DNA from 2 places in the Rahnella sp. ATs2 genome. Region 1 is predicted to be linked to the other one. Evidence: predicted binding sites of a transcription regulator. Region 1 holds the regulator's gene; the other holds the start of a gene.
What was found. Region 1 encodes sigma-54, which starts transcription at its own class of promoters, with help from an activator protein. Its sites were predicted from a motif close to GTTGGCACANNTTTCGCTNT; they were not measured.
Positions count from the first base shown of each region.

Region 2: a site for sigma-54 is predicted at 5,637-5,656, ahead of hypA (hydrogenase maturation nickel metallochaperone HypA). Genes of this name have one in related genera too.

Region 1 covers NZ_JBLYPL010000001.1:126,236-134,381, reverse strand. Annotated here, with positions in the region: gene lptA (lipopolysaccharide ABC transporter substrate-binding protein LptA) at 1-381, shown strand, start outside; gene lptB (LPS export ABC transporter ATP-binding protein) at 387-1,112, shown strand; gene rpoN (RNA polymerase factor sigma-54) at 1,215-2,648, shown strand; gene hpf (ribosome hibernation promoting factor) at 2,672-2,959, shown strand; gene ptsN (PTS IIA-like nitrogen regulatory protein PtsN) at 3,058-3,540, shown strand; gene rapZ (RNase adapter RapZ) at 3,608-4,462, shown strand; gene npr (PTS phosphocarrier protein NPr) at 4,459-4,731, shown strand; gene ACJY2G_RS00595 (BglG family transcription antiterminator) at 4,922-6,841, opposite strand; gene ACJY2G_RS00590 (lactonase family protein) at 6,930-8,129, opposite strand.
Region 2 covers NZ_JBLYPL010000002.1:13,717-21,862, forward strand. Annotated here, with positions in the region: gene flhA (formate hydrogenlyase transcriptional activator FlhA) at 1-1,733, opposite strand, end outside; gene hypE (hydrogenase expression/formation protein HypE) at 1,839-2,861, opposite strand; gene hypD (hydrogenase formation protein HypD) at 2,854-4,011, opposite strand; gene hypC (HypC/HybG/HupF family hydrogenase formation chaperone) at 4,011-4,289, opposite strand; gene hypB (hydrogenase nickel incorporation protein HypB) at 4,280-5,074, opposite strand; gene hypA (hydrogenase maturation nickel metallochaperone HypA) at 5,104-5,448, opposite strand; gene hycA (formate hydrogenlyase regulator HycA) at 5,777-6,247, shown strand; gene ACJY2G_RS01765 (4Fe-4S dicluster domain-containing protein) at 6,418-7,026, shown strand; gene ACJY2G_RS01770 (proton-conducting transporter transmembrane domain-containing protein) at 7,026-8,146, shown strand, end outside.

The sequences.
Region 1 (8,146 bases):
GTAAACCAGGGTACGATCCAGGTTAAAGCGGACAAAGTTGTCGTCATCCGCCCGCAAGGCGTTTCCGGCAAAGAAGTGGTTGAAGGTTACGGTAATCCGGTGACCTTCTATCAGATGCAGGACAACGGCAAGCCGGTAAAAGGCCATGCGCAGAAAGTCCGCTATGAAGTGGAAAACGATCTGGTGACCCTGACCGGTAACGCTTACCTTGAACAGCTCGACAGCAACGTGAAAGGCGACCGTATTACTTATCTGGTGCAGAAACAGCAAATGGAAGCCTTCAGTGATAAAGGCAACCGTGTGACGACCGTTCTGGTTCCTTCGCAGCTGCAACAGAAAACACCTGCAGCGGCGGGCCAGCCGACCAAAAAGAGTAACTGATTTTTATGGCTAAATTAATCGCAGAGAATCTGGCAAAAGCCTACAAAGGCCGCAAGGTCGTTGAAGATGTCAGCCTGATGGTCAACTCCGGCGAAATCGTCGGGTTATTAGGGCCAAACGGTGCCGGTAAAACTACGACGTTTTACATGGTCGTCGGCATTGTGCAGCGTGATGCAGGCCGTATTATCGTCGATGACGAAGACATCAGCTTGTTGCCATTGCATACCCGCGCCCGTCGCGGTATTGGCTATCTTCCTCAGGAAGCGTCCATTTTCCGCCGCCTCAGCGTGTTTGATAACCTGATGGCCGTGTTGCAGATCCGCGACGATCTGAACAAAGAACAGCGTAACGATCGCGCCAATGAACTGATGGAAGAGTTCCATATTTCTCATTTGCGCGATAACCTCGGTCAGTCACTGTCCGGTGGTGAACGCCGTCGTGTTGAAATCGCCCGTGCGCTGGCGGCGAACCCTAAATTCATCCTGCTGGATGAACCGTTCGCCGGTGTTGACCCGATTTCAGTTATCGACATCAAAAAAATCATTGAGCATTTGCGTGACAGTGGCCTCGGCGTACTGATCACCGACCATAACGTTCGCGAAACGCTCGACGTGTGTGAACGCGCTTACATCGTCAGTCAGGGCAAGTTAATCGCCCACGGCACGCCAGCCGATATTCTTGCTGATGAACAAGTTAAACGCGTTTATCTTGGTGAAGAATTCCGTCTGTGATCTGTGCCGCCGGAACCGTGCCTGTTTCGCCTTAAAATGAAACAGGCCGTCTCTGACAGAAGTGTTGCCGTTTTCACTCATCAACGGAAATAAAGCCAAGATATGAAGCAAGGTTTGCAACTCAGATTCAGCCAACAACTGGCAATGACTCCACAGTTACAACAGGCCATCCGCCTGTTGCAATTGTCCACGCTTGAGCTCCAACAGGAGATCCAACTCGCGCTGGAGAGCAACCCTCTGCTGGAACAAACCGACCTTCATGAAGAAATCGACTCGGTAGAAGCCACCGACAGCGAAGGGTTAGATACCCGCGAAGCGCTCGAGCAAAAAGACATGCCCGAAGAGCTGCCGCTGGATGCGACCTGGGATGAAATCTATACCGCGGGCACGCCTTCCGGCACCGGTAATGATTACAGCGACGACGAGCTGCCGATTTATCAGGGTGAAACCACCCAGACTCTTCAGGATTACCTGATGTGGCAGGTCGAGCTGACGCCGTTCTCAGATACTGATGCGGCGATTGCGACGTCCATTGTCGATGCGGTCGATGACACCGGTTACCTCACCGTTTCTCTTGACGACATTCTGGAAAGCATCGGGGATGAAAACGTCACGATGGACGAAGTGGAAGCCGTGCTCAAACGCGTACAGCGTTTTGACCCGGTCGGCGTGGCCGCGCGCGACCTGCGCGACTGCCTGCTGATCCAGCTTTCCCAGTATGCGACCGACACGCCTTTCATCACCGAAGCCCGTCTTATCATCAGCGAACATCTGGATTTGCTGGCGAACCATGATTTCCGCGCACTTATGCGATCAACCCGGTTAAAAGAAGATACACTGAAAGGAGCGATGCTCCTGATCCAGTCTCTTGATCCGCGTCCGGGCCAGTCGATCAACACCGGCGAATCCGAATACGTGATCCCGGATGTGCTGGTGCGCAAAGTGTCAGGAGTCTGGACGGTTGAACTCAATTCGGACAGCATTCCGCGTCTGAAGATTAACCAGCAGTACGCCGCGATGGGGAATTCCGCACGCAGCGACAGCGACGGGCAGTTTATCCGCAGCAATCTGCAGGAAGCCAAATGGTTAATCAAAAGCCTGGAAAGCCGTAACGACACGCTGCTGAAAGTCACGCGCTGTATCGTTGAGCAACAGCAGGCGTTCTTTGAACTGGGTGAAGAATTTATGAAACCTATGGTGCTGGCCGATATCGCCAGCGCCGTAGAAATGCACGAATCGACGATTTCACGCGTCACGACGCAGAAGTTCCTGCACAGCCCGCGTGGCATTTTCGAACTGAAGTATTTCTTTTCCAGCCATGTCAGTACAGACAGCGGCGGCGAGGCATCGTCAACCGCCATCCGGGCGCTGGTGAAGAAATTAATCGCAGCGGAGAATCCTGTAAAACCGCTCAGTGACAGTAAGTTAGCGACCCTGCTTTCCGATCAGGGAATTATGGTTGCACGACGAACCGTCGCCAAATACCGAGAGTCTTTGTCCATCCCGCCCTCAAACCAACGTAAACAGTTAGTTTGACCTCAACAGAGAAGGAAGACATTATGCAGCTCAACATTACCGGACATCACATTGAGATCACGGATCCCCTGAGAGAGTTCATCACGTCGAAGCTGGCCAAGCTAGAGCAGTATTTCGACAGGATTAATCAGGTGTATGTGGTGTTGAGCGTGGAAAAGGTGCAAAAAGTTGCCGAAGCGACTTTGCATGTGAATGGAGGCGAGTTACATGCCACCTCGGAACATCAGGATATGTACGCAGCGATTGACGGACTGGTTGATAAACTGGCCCGCCAGCTGAATAAACATAAAGACAAACTGAAACAGCACTGACATTCATGTAGCCAACCCTGTGCTACAAACCTTCGGGCATCGGCTTGTGACCTTCGGGAAACGAGCCGATATAGCTTTAAGGGTGAAACAGCGCAAAAGTGAAAGATGACATGATCAACGATATAGCAATGCAATTAACGTCGGTGCTTAATGCCGAATGCACCAAAAGCGGCGTTCATTGCGCCAGCAAAAAACGCGCACTGGAAATCATCAGCGAACTGGCCGCCAGACAACTGAATTTGTCGCCACAGGTGATTTTCGACGCTATTTTGACCCGTGAACGCATGGGCAGCACCGGGATCGGTGCCGGGATCGCCATCCCGCACGGTAAGCTGGAAGAAGATACGTTACGTGCCGTCGGCGTGTTCATTCAGCTGGAACAACCGATCGCTTTTGATGCCATCGATAATCAGCCGGTAGACTTACTTTTTGCCTTGCTGGTACCGGCAGATCAATGTAAAACCCATTTACATACATTATCTTTGGTGGCTAAGAAATTAGCTGATAAAACAGTGTGTCGCCGCCTTCGTGGTGCGCAGAGCGATGAAGAACTGTTCCAGATAATGACTGAAAACGAATAAATTGCTGATTCCCGGTACGGTGCCGGGAAAATGAATTCTGAACACTGAATGCCAGGGGAGTGACACCATGGTGCTGATGATTGTCAGCGGCCGTTCCGGTTCCGGGAAATCGGTTGCCCTACGGGCATTGGAAGACATGGGTTTTTACTGTGTGGATAACCTGCCGGTGGTGTTATTGCCGCAGCTTGCCCAGACCCTCGTTGAACGTAATACGTCAGCGGCCGTCAGCATCGACGTGCGTAACATGCCGGAAACCCCGGAAGTTTATGAGTACGCGATGTCACAACTGCCGGAGAGCTTCTCACCGCAGCTGTTGTTCCTTGATGCCGACCGCAACACGCTGATCCGCCGCTACAGCGACACCCGTCGTCTGCACCCGCTTTCCAGCAAAAATCTCTCCCTCGAAAGTGCTATTGATGAAGAAGCCGACTTGCTCGAGCCTCTGCGTTCGTCTGCTGATCTCATCATCGACACGTCCGAAATGTCCGTTCACGAACTGGCAGAAATGCTGCGTACCCGCCTGCTGGGTAAACGCGAACGTGAACTGACGATGGTCTTCGAATCCTTTGGTTTCAAACACGGTATTCCGATTGATGCGGATTACGTGTTCGACGTACGTTTCCTGCCGAACCCGCACTGGGATCCGAAACTGCGTCCGATGACCGGCCTCGACAAACCGGTGGCGGCGTTCCTCGACCGTCATACCGAAGTGCACAACTTTATCTACCAGACCCGCAGCTACCTTGAACAATGGCTGCCGATGCTGGAAACCAACAACCGCAGCTATCTGACCGTCGCCATTGGTTGTACCGGCGGTAAACACCGTTCGGTGTATATCGCAGAGCAACTGGCCGACTATTTCCGTTCCCGCGGGAAGAACGTGCAATCCCGCCATCGCACGCTGGAAAAACGTAAATCATGACGGTAAAACAAACGGTAGAAATCAAAAACCGGTTAGGGATGCATGCCCGTCCGGCGATGAAGTTGTTTGAACTGGTGCAGAGCTTTGAATCAGAAGTGATGCTGCGCAACGGCACAGGCATTGAAGCGGAAGCCAGCAGCGTGATCGCGCTGCTGATGCTTGATTCCCCGAAAGGTCAGAAAATCGAAATCGAAGCCACCGGGCCAGATGAAGAACAGGCATTGACGGCAGTGGTAAATCTGATCAATTCAGGATTTGACGAAGACTAAGCCCCTTCACTCTTAGCCATAGTCATTGGCGTTGCAGCAAGCGAAAGACAAATCGGTCAGGAACCGATTTGAACAGCGCTCGCGCTGGCCCGCAGGGTGAGCCTCAGGGACGAGGCTCATTAATCCCGATGAGCTGACATCAGTCAGTGATTCGGGTGAACGAACGCCGCTGCGGCGTCAAGGACGCAGGCTAAATGCGGCTTAAACAGTCGATTGCAATGGCCTTGAAGCTTTCAAAATTCTCACTGCTCAGCAAACGGCTCATCGACCGTTCCCGCACAAACGTCACGAACAAATCGTAAATCGCCATCGCTTCTTCGTAATCCGCCTTACTGATCGCCAGCAGGAAAATCACGTGCGCGGTTTCCCCTTCTCCCCAGGCAATGCCCTGCGGCGAGAGCAGCGTAATCACCACGGTTTTCTTCGCCAGCAGTCCCAGAGAGTGCGGCAGCGCAATCCCTTCGCCCAGCATGGTCGAGACAATCTCCTCACGCTCGACCACCGACGGGTAAAACGCCTGATCGACATATCCTTCTTCTTCCAGCTGTGAACACACATGGCGGAACAACTCCGCCTGCGTCATCGGCTCTTTGACGATCATGAAGTGTTTTTCGTCGAAGAATTTTTCCAGCATATAAGGCCGTGTGCGGTCGACCAGCACCAGCTTACCGAGCTGTTCCATCTGGTATTCGGTCGGGAATGGCGACAGCACCACCACCGGCTTATTCTTCTCGGTGATGCGGGCGTTGGAAATAATAAAATCTTCGTCGACATGCTCCAGCTGCTCGTAATCACGCAGCGAAACCACCTGTTTCATCACCAGTTGCGGATACTTACGGTTAATCTGTGCCTGGATCATGCGGATGGTTGAATTGCCGGTGTCGCACACCAGCATCACCTGCGGATGCCGCTGGTAACCGATATTGTAATGCCGCTCAAGCCCGACGCCGATATGCAGCACCAGAAAACCAATCTCGTTTTCACTCAGCGTATAGGGCGTGTATTTTCCCCAGCTGGAGACCGCTGCCAGCGTGACGTCATAGGCCATCGGGTAATGCTGTTTGATATTATTCAGCAGCGGATTCGGGATGTTTATCTGATATTTCACCCGCGTAATCATGGTCTTAATGTGCGTCAGCAGGTCAGCACGCAGTTGCTTATCGCCCTGCAAATCATAGTTATAGTGCGAATTGATATACGACAGAATGTAATCGACCAGCGCTTCGTCATCGTCGGCATTAATGTCGGTCGGCAGAATTTGCTGCACGCGGCGGGCGGCGATATTTACCCGCAGATAAGCTTCCTCAGAGGCCGGAATTTCCTTGCCGACCAGATTTCTGAGCTCAGCCGCCAGACGCACGGAAACCTGCTTCACCGCCGGGTCTCCGTCTTCTGCATCAAAATCGGTCAGCGGATAACCGCCGGTAATGCGTTTGATCGCCACCGCGCAGTACAAGATCAGATACTGCTCGCCCTCATCGGTCAGCTGAACAGAAGACTGCGTCAGCACCTGATGCATAAAGCGTGTCAGCGGCACCAGCGCTTCCGGCTCCAGACTTTCCGCCTTCAGCAGCGGATTCGCCTGTTCTTCGGCATCCAGCTGGAACAGCAGGTCGGTCAGACAGGCGCGGATCGCCAGTTCTGCACCGAACAGTTTCATACCGTAGCGCGGTTTGGTTTCGATATTCAGGTGATAGCGAGCCAGATGCTCCCTCACCTCAGCCATATCATTTTGCAGGGTTCCCCGGCTGACAAACCATTCATCGGCCAGATCTTCCAGCTTCAATGAAAAAGCTGAGGTCAAAAAGCGGATCAGCAACGTTTTCACCCGCTCAGCGGCAGTGCGCGGCGTCGGATTCGGTTTGCGTTGCGTCGATTGCTGTAACGTTGAGAAAAGCGTCTGATCGTCAATCCGCAGCTGATACCCGCTGCCACGGTTGTGAACAAACGTCGCACCAAAATCGGCGATGATTTCATTCAGCGCAGTAATATCGGCACGCACCGTGCGCGTCGAAACGGACAGACGTTTTGCCAGTTCATCCTGAGGAAGGGTTTCGGTTTGCAGCGCATCAAACAGTTGCGCCAGACGTTGATTGGGAAATCTCACCATTGTTCTTCCATATTATTGCGGATACGCCCTCTGCGCAGTCACCGGTAAAGTTTCCACGCAGATGGTTTAGTTCAGACGCAGTACGTTATCAGGGCGCAATCACCATCTGTGACGGACTGCCCACAGCCACATAATCATCAACGAATGACAGTTTGCCGTTTTCGCCAGAAACCTTGAATCTGGTGATGTTATCGCTTCGTTGATTCATTGCGTAAATATATTTGCCGTCCGGTGACAACGTCAGCGTTCGTGGATAATCGCCACGCGTCCAGGTTTCATCACTCCAGGTCATTGCGCCTTCGCCGGTCACGTTAATCTGCGCGATGCTGTTATGCAGACGGTTAGCCACGTACAGATGCCTGCCGTCTTTGCTCAGCACAATCCCTGCCGCAAAGTTGGTGCCTTTGAAACCGGCCGGTAACGATGACAGACTGTGCAACTCCGTCAGCGTGCCTTTAGTGGTATCAAAGCGATAACTGGTCAGGGTCGAGGCTTCCTCGTTGATCAGGAAAACCACTTTACCGTTCGGATGGAACACAAAATGACGCGGTCCCGCACCTTCTGAAGAGGCCTTGATGAACGGCGGATCGTTGGCTTCCAGCACGCCGGTTTCGCTGTTGAGTTTCCACTGATAGATCCGGTCAAGCCCGAGATCGGTGGAGAACACAAATTTGCCGGAAGGATCGGTGGCGATCATATGTGCGTGCGGCCCGTTATGGTCGCTGATGGCAAAACTGCCTTCCGCCGCCGCTGCAGGTTTGCCTGCCCCCGCCGGACCGGAATCCTGCTGGCTGTTGCTTGCTTCGCTCAGTTTTCCACTGGCATCCACCGGGAACACTGCCACCACGCCGCTGATGTAGTTCGCCACCAGCAAATGATCACCTTTTGGCGTCAGCGACAAATACACCGGCCCTGCACCCTGCGAATCCACCTGGTTAATCAGCGTCAGGCTGCCGTCTTCCGGCGCAATGCGGTAGGCCGCCACAGCGCCATGTTTGCCGCCGTTGTAATTATCAATTTCACTGCCGATAAACAGCGTTTTACCGTCGTGGCTGAGTACCATCTGCGCCTGATTCGGCAGCTGGCTGGCGAGCGTTTTATCACTCAGCGCGCCGGTTTTCGGATCGAATTTAAAGCGGTAGACACCTTCCCCGTTCGGGTTGTAGGTGCCGACGTAAGCAAAATGCGGAGTCGTCGAAGTCATTGTTTTTTCTGCTGCATAGAGCGGCATGGCAGACACTGCCAGCATCGCGGTGGTTAAACCTGAAATCAGAAACCAGTTTCTCATACATTTCCTCAGAATTT
Region 2 (8,146 bases), on a different contig from region 1:
CTGTCGATGGTGCGCTTCATGCGTTTGGCGATTTTATAGGTCAGGAATTTCACCAGCTGCGGAATATCTTCCGGACGCTCACGCAGCGGCGGAATGACAATCGGGAACACGTTCAGCCGGTAATACAGGTCACTGCGAAATTCTTTGTCGGCCACCATCTGGCGCAGGTCACGGTTAGTCGCCGCGATCATCCGCACATCCACTGAAATCAGTTTATTGCCGCCGACACGCTCAAACTCCTGTTCCTGCAAAATACGCAGCAACTTGGGTTGCAGTTCAATCGGGATTTCACCCACTTCATCGAGGAATAACGTGCCTTTGTCGGCCAGTTCGAAACGCCCCATGCGCTGCGCCGTAGCGCCGGTGAAAGAGCCTTTTTCATGACCGAACAGATCGCTTTCCATCAGGCCCGCCGGCATCGCCGCACAGTTCATTTTCACCATGCGCTGATCACGACGATCGCCCAGATTATGAATAGCGCGGGCGATCAGTTCTTTGCCGGTTCCGGTTTCACCGAGGATCAGTACCGAGCAGTCACTTTTCGCCACGATCTCGACCTGTTTCAGCACCGCAGACATGGAAGGACTGCGCCCGACAATGTCGCTGAAATCCGGGTTATTGCTGTTGATTTGCTCGGTAAGATACAGGTTTTCGTGCTGCAATTTTTCCTTCAGGCTTTTGATTTCCTGATAGGCCAGCGCGTTATCTACCGCAATCGCAATACGTTCTGCAATTTGCTGTAAAACATGCAAATTCGCCGTATTGAAATTATCCGGCTGACATTGCGCCAGTTTCAGCACACCCAGCGTTTTGTGACCAAAACGTAACGGCAGGATACACAGCGTTTTGGTCTGATCGCGCCACAGCAGCTGAAACAGCGTGCTCTCATCACTCCCGAATTCTTCTGCTGGCCGGACATTGGTCAGCAGCATTTCGCCGCTTTTCATCACCTGTTGCTCAAGGGAACCGTTCAGCATCATGCGCGACTGTTCGCGTTCCGCAACGTGAGTTTGTACGTAATGAGTGGCGTAAACACTGGCCTGTTCGCTGTCTTTGTCCGCATCGCACAGCACAATACTGATGGCATTGATGTGGAAAAAATGATGAATAGTTTTGGCAATTTCACCGGTCAGCTCATCAAGATCCAGCTTTGAGAGAACCGCGTTAGTGATATCGACCAGAATGCGGAAATCGTCCCGCTCGTGACGCAGCTGAGATTGCTGAAACAATGCATTTTCACGCAGCTGGATTTGTTCAACCGCAATGGCAGCCAGCATACAAAGTTCGTGCAGACCGTTTTTGTCTTCTTCGCTGAACGGCGTTGCATTCTGGCGGGTAAACTCACAGCCCCCCAGTAAACCGGATGAAGCCAGCAATGGCACCAGACAATATCCGTTAAACGGCGGATACAGATTCAGTGCGCTTAATTGCGGATAACGCAGATGCAGAGCATCGCTGCGCCAGACCTGAGTTTGCGGGTTATTCAGCAGGGCATGTACCGGACCGGTCGCCAGCAACGTTTCATCTTCATAGCTGACCGGCTGATGATGGGGATCGATACCATAAAAACAGACGCGTTCGCTGTTGTTGTCGAACAACACCAGCGTCACGGTATCCGCAATACCCGCGCCCTGCGCTACCTGAGTGAGAGTTTCCAGCAGCGATGTCATGGTCTGTTGCAGCAGCAATGTGCGCGTCAGTTCCAGCAATCCTTTGTGTTTGGTAATGCTCATTGTTGCACTCTGCATAGCGTTAACTCTGGCTTTTGATTCAAAGCGTTTTTGAAGAAACTATTCCGAAAGTTTACGCCTTCATAGCGGCGCTCTCCCCTGACGAGATCAACAAATGCGGGGTAATGGCTCCGCATGGGGCAACATTAGCTGGCGTGAAACCCCCAGCGCACCCCGCAAACACACCCGGGGATTTTCGGTTACTTCACCTATCGTCGCGGCGTCGGCACCCAGCGGGTGGCTGCGCAATAGTTTCAGCACCGCGTTTTCTTCCTGCGCGGAGACCACCACCACCAGTTTTCCCTCGTTGGCAAAATTGAGCGGCTCCAGACCGAGCAGTTCGCAAATTCCGCGTACCGCCGGTTTCACCGGGATAGCCGTTTCGTCGATGCAAATTCCGAACCCGCTGGCGGCGCTGAATTCATGAAGGATCGCATTGACCCCGCCCCGCGTGGCATCGCGCAAGGCGCGGACACCCGAAAGTGCGCGCAGCGGAGCGATCATCGGCGCCAGCACGGCGCAGTCGCTTTCGACTTCCAGCGTCATTCCTAACTGTTCGCGGAGATTGAGGATAGTGGCACCGTGATCGCCCAACGTACCGCTGACGATCACTTTGTCTCCGGCCTGAATATGGCGGGCAGCCCAGCGGACATCCGCCGGGATGACGCCGATCCCCGCCGTATTAATAAAAATCTTGTCCGCTGCGCCGCGCTGCACCACTTTGGTATCGCCGGTGACAATGGCAATCCCGGCCTCGCGGGCGGTCTGTGCCATCGCATTCACAATCTTGCGCAAGTCTTCCAGCGGCAGCCCTTCTTCGAGAATAAATCCGCAGGAAAGATATGCCGGTATTGCGCCGCTGACGGCCAGGTCATTCGCCGTTCCGCACACCGCCAGCTTGCCGATATTACCGCCGGGGAAAAATACCGGATCGATGACATAGCTGTCCGTGGTGAACGCCAGCCGGTCGCCCTGCGCACTCAGGTGGGCAATCGACAAACGTGCTGCATCTTCGCGCTCACTGAGCCACGGGTTATCGAAAGCACTCAGGAACAGGCGTTCGATCATCTGCTGCATCGCCCGCCCGCCGCTGCCGTGCGCCATGGTGACGACTTCTTTATGCTCACTCATCCTGTCCCACACCTTCTGTTGTTCTTTCTTGTGCTGCGGTTTCCTGATGCCGGTACTGATACCACGCGGCGCAGGCGCCTTCGGATGACACCATCAGCGCACCAAACGCATTGTGCGGTGTACAACCGGTGCCAAACAGCGGGCATTCATGCGGCTTGCAACGGCCGGTCAGCACCTCGCCGCAACGGGAACGCGGATCATCCGCTACCGGCTGCGCCTGCGGTCTGAAACGAATTTCCGCATCAAACGTTGCGTAAGCCCGGCTCAGGGAAATACCGGAGTCTTCGATAATCCCAAGCCCGCGCCATTCGCTGCTACCGGAAAGCCGGAACACCTCGCGCATGGCTTCCTGTGCCAGCAGATTACCCTCTTGCGGCACAACGCGCCGGTACTGGTTTTCTGTTTTACACGATGCCTCGCAAACTTGTTCCACCAGCATCAGCACGCTTTGCAGCATATCCAGTGGCTCGAAACCGCTGATCACCAGCGGCTTACCGAATTCTTCATTGATGAAATGATACGGTGCTGTGCCGGTCACCATGCTGACATGACCGGGTGCCAGAAAGGCGTCGATGCGCACATCGTCCTGTTGCAGGAGGCTGCGCAATGTGGGCATCAGGCTGATGTGCTGGCAGAAGACGGTAAAATTATTCAGGCCTTCCCGCCGTGCCTGTTGCAGCGTGACTGCGGTCACCGGCAACGTGGTTTCAAAACCGAGCGCAAAAAACACCACCTGAGACTGCGGATTTTCACGCGCCAGCTTCAGCGCATCCAGCGGGGAATAAACCACCCGCACATCCGCGCCGCGTTCGCGCGCCTGCAACAGCGAACCCTGTTTTCCCGGCACGCGCAGCGCATCGCCAAAGGTGCAAAAAATCACCCCGTCATGTGCGGCGATTTCGCAGCAGGCATCAATTCGCCCCATCGGCAGCACGCATACCGGACATCCCGGGCCGTGGATAAATTCCAGTTGCGGGGGCAGCAGTTTATCCAGCCCGAATTTGAAAATGGCATGGGTATGACCGCCGCACACTTCCATAATTTGCATCGGCTTTTCTGCGCTGAAAGGCAGATGTGCCGCCCGCTGATGCAGGCGCTGGATTAATGTTCTCGCCAGTTTCGGATCCCGAAACTCATCAACAAAACGCATTACCTTGATTCTCCCGCACCCAAAAATAAGGCGACGTCGGCTTCCACTTCTTCCATCGCATGCAGCGCGGCCAGCGTGTCCAGCGCTTCGTGCTCATCGAGCCGGCTCAGGGCAAAACCGACGTGGATTAATACCCAGCAGCCGATCAGCGCTTCGCGTTCGCCTTCACACACCAGCGCGATATTAACCTCCCGTCGCAATCCGCATACCTGTGCCCAGGCGTGATCGGGCTGATTTTCATGCAACGCGACGATTTGTCCCGGAATGCCTATGCACATCGTTGCTGCTCCAGCCAGTGCAGCCACTGATCCATGCCTTCGCCGGTGGTGGCGGAAAGCTGAATCACTTCAATCTGCGGATTCACCTGACGTGCATTGGCGATACAGGTCTCAACGTCAAAACTGACGTAAGGCAGCAAATCGATTTTGTTGAGGATCATCAGGCGGGAAGCGGCAAACATATGCGGATATTTCAGCGGTTTGTCTTCGCCTTCGGTCACGGAAAGCACCGCGACTTTGTGCAGTTCGCCGAGATCAAAACTGGCCGGACACACCAGATTGCCGACGTTTTCGATAAACAGCAGGCTGTTGTTGTTTGGCGATAACTGATGCAGCGCATCGTGAACCATTTGCGCGTCCAGATGGCAGCCTTTGCCGGTATTGACCTGAATGGCCGGAACGCCGGTGGCGCGGATCCGGTCGGCGTCATTGGTGGTTTGCTGATCACCTTCAATTACCGCGCAGTCGAAATACGGGGCCAGCCGGGTCAGGGTGCTGGTCAGTAAGGTGGTTTTGCCGGAACCGGGACTGGACACCAGATTCAGCGCCAGAATGCCCGCCGCAGCAAAATGCTCGCGGTTGTGGGCGGCAATGTGATTGTTCTTCGCCAGCACATCCATTTCGATATCCACCAGACGACGCGCTGCAAATGGCAGGCCGTGGGAATGGGCATGGGAATGATCGTGATGATGGTCGTGCGAAGGGTCATGAGAATGATGAGCGTGCCCGCTGCTGACACCTTCAATACGAAGTTCGCCGCTGGCACAACCACAGGTACTGCACATAGCTTTCTCCCCGGGCAAAAGAACGCCCGTTATTCGATTTCGATACGTTTAATTTTCATGCCGTCACCGGCAATCACCCGCAAATCGCGTCCGCCACACTGCGGGCAAATCAGCACGTTTGGGCTGAGCAGCGCGATATCCTGCTGACAGGTGCGGCACCAGCTTTCTGCCGCCGGTGTGTCCAGATGTAATTCGCATCCCTGCGCCAGCGTTTCGCGACACGCCAGCTCAAAACAAAACTGCACGGCCTCCGGTTCGACGCAGGAAAACGCGCCGATTTCCATCCATACCGCGGTAATTTTCCGCGCATTATTTTGCCGTGCGAACTGCTCCACTATTTCCACGGCATTCTGGCATAACGTTATTTCGTGCATTATTTCCCCTCCCTCAGGAGAACAATTAAGACAGGCTGCAATATTGGTGCCAGAAATTTCGACACATTGCCTTTATGCAAAAACATCCTCAGCCAATGAGGTGCAAAAATAAGCCGTCACCGCCCGTCATAATTGTCGAAATAAGGTGTCATCGACATGTCATTTATTTCCTTCGCTGAAACAGAATCAAAGCCAAAACCCTTCTAACCCGTTAATTCACAAGCATTTATCAGAATAATTCAGAAACTGGCACGCTTTATGCCAACAGAGAGTTATACGTCGTATTTTCGTCGTCACCCGACATATCAATTAACAACGGATAATGAACATGAGCACTCTCAGCGAACTGACTACTAAAGCCGACTATATCGCCAGCAAAAACAGCCAGATGAAATCACAGTGGCATACCTATCAGAACAGCCTGATAAAGGCCGTCACCACATCAAATAAAAAGATAAATCATGAGTTTAACTGTGGAGAGGAACAGGACATCCGCTTTGTGCTGTTCAATCATTTTGTGGTGAGTATTCATCAGGGCGATGACTTTTACAGTCAGGAGATCATCTACAGCCTGAACATGGCGCAAGGCCAGGAAGAGGTGGATTTCAGAGCCTTCGCGCAGGCCAGATTAAGTGAAGATGGCCGCGTGGACGGCACGGTGGACATCCATGATAAGAACGCCGTGCTGGAACATTATCTGAATAAAATCTCCGCTATTTATCAGTGCCTGTTTGATTCCCTGCACAGTAATCAGCCGGTTCATCCGCAACTTGAGAAATTACTCGGCCACGCCGGATAAAAAACCTAAAACATTATTTTACGGTCAGGTGGGAATAATCTTTTCACCGACAATATTGACCGGTTTTTTGCAGATCTAATGCCGACATAAATGTCGAAATGTCAATTTAAGTGCCGATTTCGTCACCTTTGACGAAATACCAAGGAGACTTCATGCGCAATATGGCCGCCATGAATCAGTATGTGATCGCGGACCCCAAACTTTGTATCGGCTGCAATACCTGCATGGCGAGTTGTTCGCAAGAGCACCAGCTTCACGGCCTGCAATCCGAACCCCGCTTGCAGGTGATGCGCAACCGGCTGGATTCTGCGCCGGTGATGTGTCACCAGTGCGAAGACGCGCCGTGCGCGCAGGTCTGTCCGGTGAACGCCATCACCCGTGAAAAAGACGCCATTCATCTTAACGAGAGCCTGTGTGTGAGCTGCAAACTGTGCGGCATCGCCTGTCCGTTCGGGGCGATAACGTTTTCCGCCAGCACTCCTGTCGATATCCCACGTGACTGCAATACCTCAAAAGCACTGCCCGCACCGCGTGCGCCACGTGCAGTCAGCCCGTTTCTCGACTGCGTGCCGGGGCTTCGCGCCGTGGCAGTGAAATGCGATTTATGCAGCTTCAGCCCGGAAGGTCCGGCGTGCATCAAAACCTGTCCGACCCAGGCCATCACGCTGGTTACCGCCAGCCTGTCTGAATATTCCAGCCAGCAAAAACGCCTCAATGCCATGAACGTTTTCCCCGCCGGACTGACTTCACTGAACGCCCCTGATACGGAGGCTAAATAATGACGACTCTATTTACCGGTGAACCGGCGTCGTTACTGGCGCTGGCGCTGCTGATTTGGGTGCTGAGCGGCCTTGGTGGCTGGCTTCTGGCGTCCATGACGAAAATCAGCAGCCTGATTTTTGGCGCAGGCGGGATGGCAGCGGCGCTGTGCGTTATCGCGGCGGCGTTACAGATTTTACAGGGCGGTGTGGCGGTTCAGGCCGTGCTGCCGGTGGTGCCTTTTCACGCTGAACTGACTGCGCTGAATGCCTTAATCCTGCTGGCGATGTCCGTCACCGCGCTGATGTGCAGCCTGTATGCCTGTGCGTGGCTGGCGAATGTGAGATCCCCTAAGCGCGCCCGCACCGGTCTGATGTGCAATCTGCTGATGGCCGCACTGACAGCGGCGGCGATGTCGGCCAGTGCCGTGGAACTGATCCTGATGATGGAACTGGCTGCCCTGTGCGCCTATTTCATGATTGTTCAGGCTGACGATGTGAAAAGCCGCCGTGCCGGTCTGAATCAGTTTTTATCCGGCCGCCTCGGCACACTGTGTCTGATCCTGGCCTTCGCCCTGCTGCATCACGCCAGCGGCAGCGTCAATTTTGAGGTGCTGCGCCATGCGGCGTTCACGCCGGGCATTAAATCGGTGACCTTCCTGCTGGCGCTGGCCGGTTTCGGGCTGTACGCCGGGATTATCCCGCTGCACGCCTGGGTGCCGCAGTCGCATTCCAGCGCGCCTGCTCACGCCGCCGCCCTGTTCTCTTCTGCCCTGATGAAAATCGGCATTATCGGCATCGTAAAAGTCGGTCTGGATCTGCTGGGCGCACCGCCACTCTGGTGGGGCCTGATGGTATTGCTTCTGGCAATCCTGACCGCGTTTATCGGCGGGTTGTATGCGCTGATGGAGCATGATATCCGCCGTCTGCTGGCCTATCACACGCTGGAAAACGTCGGGATTATTTTGCTCGGTATTGGCGGGGCAATGACCGGCGTGGCGCTGAACCAGCCGGTGCTGGCTTCCCTTGCGCTGCTGGCGGGTCTGTTCCATCTGTTCAACCACGGACTGTTTAAAACGGCGCTGTTCCTCGGTGCCGGTGAAATTGAAATGCAGACCGGCATAAAGGACATGGAAAAACT